Corallococcus sp. EGB: one gene and its partner. The protein of the gene in region 2 interacts with the protein of the main gene of each other region in a pairwise test. Links are inferred from orthologs where the notes say so. Each region holds a gene or a part of one and is shown on either strand. Other genes may lie near its edges.

What was found.
Region 1: the proteins of KYK13_RS35140 (region 2) and KYK13_RS22255 interact in binary tests that used the Escherichia coli proteins (3 or more experiments, as listed by UniProt). The link is inferred for Corallococcus sp. EGB from one-to-one orthologs.

The regions. Positions count from the first base shown.
Region 1 is NZ_CP079946.1:5,398,797-5,401,668, reverse strand. It holds KYK13_RS22255 (citrate synthase), read right to left. Parts: upstream 2,152-2,872; coding sequence 850-2,151; downstream 1-849. Other genes in the region: KYK13_RS22250 (3-phosphoshikimate 1-carboxyvinyltransferase), read right to left, coding at 2,238-2,872; KYK13_RS22260 (long-chain fatty acid--CoA ligase), read left to right, coding at 1-768.
Region 2 is NZ_CP079946.1:8,618,159-8,620,914, reverse strand. It holds KYK13_RS35140 (lipid kinase), read right to left. Parts: upstream 1,955-2,756; coding sequence 1,046-1,954; downstream 1-1,045. Other genes in the region: KYK13_RS35135 (transcriptional regulator), read left to right, coding at 2,265-2,723; hrcA (heat-inducible transcriptional repressor HrcA), read left to right, coding at 6-1,037. UniProt on the Escherichia coli protein: In vitro phosphorylates phosphatidylglycerol but not diacylglycerol; the in vivo substrate is unknown.

The DNA of each region.
Region 1 (2,872 bases), 3.2 Mb from region 2 along the record:
GCGCCCATTGGGCGGGACGTGCTGGACTTCTTCGCCTCCATCGACGTGGTGCTGCTGGAGGTCTGGGGCATGACGGAGTTGTCCGGCCCCGCCACGGTGAGCACCACAGAGTGCGCGCGGCTGGGCACGGTGGGCCGCCCCATGCTGGGCGTGGAGGTGCGCATCGCCGAGGACGGGGAGATCCTCGTGAAGGGTGGCAACGTATGCCTGGGCTATCACCGCAACCCGGAGGCCACGCAGGACCTGCTGGCGGACGGGTGGCTGCACTCGGGCGACGTGGGGCAGTTGGACGCGGAGGGCTTCCTGCGCATCACCGGGCGCAAGAAGGAGATCATCGTCACCTCCGGCGGCAAGAAGACGTCGCCCGCGAACATCGAGGAGATGCTCAAGGCCGTCTCGCCCGTGGGGCACGCGCTGGTGGTGGGCGACCGGCGCAACTACCTGGTGGCGCTGGTGACGCTGGAGCCGGACCGGGCGCGGAAGCTGGCAAGGGAGAAGGGCTGGCCGGAGGACGTGGCCGCGCTGGTGGAGGATCCGCAGCTCCAGCAGCACCTGCTGGAGGCAATCGAGCGCGACGTGAACCCGAAGCTGTCGCGCTTCGAGACCATCAAGCGCTTCCGCGTGCTGCCGGGGGAGTTCACCATCGACGGCGGCGAGCTCACGCCCAGCATGAAGATGCGCCGCAAGGTGGTGGAGCAGAAGTACGCGGACGTCATCGACGCGCTCTACCGCGAGCCCGCCGCACCCGGCGTCGCGGCCCACGGGTAGGGGACGCAAAGCGAAAGGGGCGGGGGACTCGAACCGGAGTCCCGCGCCCCTTCGTGCTTCAGCGGCTGTCGAAGCCGGTGACTACTTGCCCGTGCGCGCCTCGCGGGCCACGTAGTCGCGGCGCGCGGAGCCCGTGTAGACCTGACGGGGACGGGCGATCTTCTGCTCGTTGTCCGTGACCATCTCCTCCCACTGCGCGCACCAGCCCACCGTGCGGGGGATGGCGAACAGGACGGGGAACATCTCCGCCTGGAAGCCCATCGCCTCGTAGATGAGGCCCGAGTAGAAGTCGACGTTCGGATACAGCTTGCGCTTCACGAAGTACTCGTCCTCGAGCGCGATGCGCTCCAGCTCGAGCGCGATCTCCAGCAGCGGGTTCTTGCCCGTCACCTCGAAGACCTCGTCCGCCACGCGCTTGATGACCTTGGCGCGCGGGTCGTAGGACTTGTAGACGCGGTGGCCGAAGCCCATCAGCTTCTTCTCGCCCTCGCCGCCCTTCACCTGCTTGATGAACTCCGGGATGGCGGACTTGGTGCCGATCTCGCGGAGCATGCGGAGCACCGCCTCGTTGGCGCCGCCGTGCAGCGGGCCGTAGAGCGCGCCCACGCCCGCGGCGACCGCGGAGTAGGGGTCCACCTGCGACGAGCCCACCGTGCGCACGGACGTGGTGGAGCAGTTCTGCTCGTGGTCCGCGTGCAGGATGAAGAGGACGTCCAGCGCCTTCTCCAGCGTCGGGTGCACCTTGTACGTCGTGGTGCCGATGCGCTTGATCATCGCCAGGAAGTTGGCGACGTAGGACAGGTCGTTGTCCGGATAGACGTACGGCAGGCCCATCGAGTGCCGGTAGGAGAACGCGGCGATGGTGGGCATCTTCGCGATGAGGCGCGTGATCTGGATCTCACGGCTGCGCGCGTCGCGGATGTTCTTCGCGTCCGGGTAGAAGCCGGACAGCGCCGCCACCGTGGAGCCCAGCATGGACATGGGGTGCGCGTCGTAGCGGAACCCGTCCATGAAGGACTTGATGTTCTCATGCACCAGCGTGTGGTGCGTCACGTTGTGCGTGAAGTTGTCCAGCTCCGCCTGCGTGGGCAGCTGGCCCTTGAGCAGCAGGTAGGCCACCTCCAGGAAGGTGGACTTCTCCGCGAGCTGCTCGATGGGGTAGCCGCGGTACTCCAGGATGCCCTTGTCGCCGTCGATGAACGTGATGGCGCTCTTACAGTTCGCCGTGTTCAGGAACGCGGGGTCGTAACCCATCAGACCGAAGTCATCGCTGCCGGTCTTGATCTGGCGCAGGTCGGGGGTGCGGATACAGCCGTTCTCGATCGGGATCTCGTACGTCTTCCCGGTCCGATTGTCGGTGACGGTCAGCGTGTCCTTGGGCATGGGCGGAGATTTCACAGGGCGGCGGACGCTTTCAACAAAAAAGAACGATAAGTCTTAGAGGCGAAGTTTCCGGGTCGGCTCCCCGCTCAGGAATAGCGGACGCCGGCGCGCGTGAGCTGCCGCCAGAAGCCCGGGAAGCTCTTCTCCACGCACTCCGGCCCCGTCAGATCCAGAGGCACGCCGGACAGCACACACAGGGTGGCCGCTGACATCGCCAGGCGGTGGTCACCCCGGCTGTCCATGGCGAAGCGCGCGGGCTTCGCCTTCGGAGGGACGATGCGCAGCGTCTCGCTGTCGGCTCCGGCCGACAGCTCCGTGGTGCCGCCGTAGGCCGCCACCAGCGCGCGGATTCCCTCCAGCCGGTCGCTCTCCTTGACCCGCAGGATGCCCACGTCGCTGAGCGTGGTGGGGCGCGGCAGCACGCACGCGAGCGCCGCCAGCGTGGGCAGGAGGTCCGGGCATTCCTTGCCCGTCGCGCGCAGCTCCCCCGTGGCCTCACCCTCGAAGCGCCAGGTGTGGGGCGCGCCCGCGGGGACCCTTTTCAGCCCCACGTCGGCGACCAGCCGGAGGATCGCCTGGTCCGGGTGCGCGCTCTCGGGCTCGGCGCGCTCCACCGTGCCACCCGTGCGCCAGGCGATGAGCACCAGATAGCCCAGCGACGACCAGTCGCCTGGCAGTGATGGGACGGATTCGGGCGCCTGATAATCCGTGACGGAGCAGT
Region 2 (2,756 bases):
CGGGAATGCCCGACGAGTTGGGTGAGCGTGAGAAGGAAGTCCTCCGGGCCGTGGTGCAGGAGTACATCACCACGGGCGGCCCGGTCGGCAGTCAGCAGCTGACGCGGCGCGGAGAGTTCGACGTGTCCTCCGCGACCATGCGCAACGTGCTCGCCGACCTGGAGGCCCTGGGCTTCCTGGAGAAGCCCCACACCTCCGCCGGCCGCGTGCCCACCGACCGCGGCTACCGCTTCTACGTGGACACCCTGGTGAAGCTGCGCGACCCCGCTCCGCGCGACCGCGAGCTCATCCACGCCGGCCTCATCCATGAGTCCAGCCTGGACGAGGTGCTGTCGGAGGCCAGCCGCGTGCTGCACTCGCTCACGCGCCACGCGGGCGTCGTCCTCACGCCCCGCCCCGACGCCGCCGTGTTCCAGCGCATCGAGTTCCTGCGCCTGCGCGAGAACCGCGTGCTGGCCATCCTCGTGGGCCAGAACGGCCAGGTGCACAACAAGGCCCTCACCGTGGACTTCCCGGTGACGTCCGACGAGCTCCTCAAGGCGAGCAACTACCTCTCCGAGCTGCTCCACCAGGTGCCCCTGGAGGAGGCGCGCGAGCGCATCCGCGCGGAGATGGACCAGGAGCAGGCCCTCTACAACGCGCTGACCGCCAAGGCCCTGCGCCTGGGCGCCGCCGCCACCGACCTGCAGACGCCCGAGCGCGTGCTCATCGAAGGCACCGGCTCCTTCCTGGAGCAGCCGGAGTTCGCGGACGTGGAGCGCATCCGCGCGCTCTTCCGCGCCCTGGATGAGAAGCACAAGCTCCTGCACCTGCTGGACCGCGTGCAGCGCACCAAGGAGATGCACGTCTTCATCGGCGCGGAGAGCGAGTTCTCCGCCGCCGGTGACGTCACCGTCATCGCCAGCCCCTACGGCACGGCGGAGGCGGTCCTGGGCACCGTGGGCGTCATCGGGCCCACGCGCATGGACTACCGGCGCGTGATTCCCCTGGTGAACTTCACCGCCCAGGTGCTCTCCAGCGTGCTGGAGAAGGTGTAGCGCGGCTCCTACTGAGGCGCGGGCGCGTAGACGCGCAGCGCGGAGGGGGACAGCTCGAAGCGCATGGGCGTCATGCCCACGTTCTCCCCGTCCGCGTTCACCTCCATGGGCGGCTCTGTCTCCACCACGAGCCGGGAGGTGTGCAGGTGCACGACGGACTCGTGCTCCAGGTGCCCGCCGCTCCTCATGCCCAGCGCCACGCGCGCGAGCGTGGCCACGTCCTGCAGGTGGCCCAGCCCCGTGCGCTCGCCGCCGTCCGCCGCGGAGGGCGCGGTGATGGCGTAGACGTGGAAGCGGCGGTCGTCCAGCGTCGCGTCCGGCGCCACCATGTTGCCCGCCCCATGGTAGCGGCCGTTGCCCACCACCAGCTGGAGCGCATCCACCTCCAGCGTCTGCCCGTCCGCCTGGAGCCGGACGTGGAAGGGCTGCAGCGTGCGCATCTCCGCGGCGGCGGCCATGGGGTAGGCCAGCTTGCCGGCGCGCTGCTTCAATTCCTGCGTGAGCCGCTTCGCGATGGCGGTGGTGAGCCCCAGGCTGGCGGCGTTGAGGAAGGGCCGCCCGTTGGCGAGCCCCACGTCCACGCGCGCCGTGTAGCCCCCGGCGATGACGTCGCACGCGGCCTCCAGCGTGTCCGGGATGCCCAGGGAGCGCGCGAAGTCGTTGCCGGTGCCCAGCGGCACCACGCCCAGCGTCACGTCGTGCCCCATCAGCGCCTGCGCCGCGCAGCTGAGGGTGCCGTCGCCTCCTCCCACGAGGACGCGGCGGGCCCCCTGGGCGAGCGCCTCCTCCACGACCTTGCGCAGGCGCTTGGGCCGCGTCAGCGCATGCGCGGCCATGAGCGGGATGCCGTGGGCGGCGAGCCGCTCGCGGGCGTGCTCGAAGGCGTCGCGCCCCGAGCGCGAGCGCGTATTCACCACCAGGACCGCGGGCCCCTCGTCCAGGTGGCGAAGGCGCGGAGGCGCGTTGAGTGCGGGTTCCAGGGGAGACCTCTCTGCTTTCTGTGCGGCGCCCTCAAGCTGCGCACGAAGCCGCTCGGGCACCAGCGGGACCCGGGCGCGGAGGGCTGGGCACTGTCCATTCCCCATCCCCCGCGCGCGAAGAGGTTCCACGGGTGGACAGGGGTAGGGGGCTGACGGGTTCCCTCCCTGGGCAGGCGTGTTCACCTTCCAGGCAACGCGGACTCCATGCTCCGGACCCGCGCCGGGACATTCTCCAGGAGGGCACTGCATGGCACGTGGAAGCAAGAGCAAGTACTCGGCGAAACAGAAGCGCATGGCCGAGCACATCGAGAAGGGCTACGAGGACAAGGGCGTCAGCGAGAAGACCGCCGCGGCCCGCGCGTACGCCACCGTGAACAAGCTCACCGGGGGCGGGATGAAGGGCGGCTCCGGCAGCAAGGCGAAGGCGGCCCGCCGGCGTCCCGCGGCCCGCAAGAACGCGCGCAAGGCGGGGCGCGTGGGCGGGAAGCGCCGCGCCGCCACGGCGAAGCGGAGCTCCTCCTCCAGCCGCCGGAAGGCCGCGCCCACCCGGGCCCGGCGCACCACCCAGGGCCGCAAGTCCACCGCGCGCACCGGCACCGCCGGCAAGCGCTCCACGGCCCGCAAGAGCACCCCGGCGCGCCGCGGGACCGCTCGCAAGAGCACGGCCTCCCGTTCACGCACGAAGCGGGGCGGGGCGCGCAAGTAGCACCTGGAGGGCGATCGCCGGTGGCCACGTCTT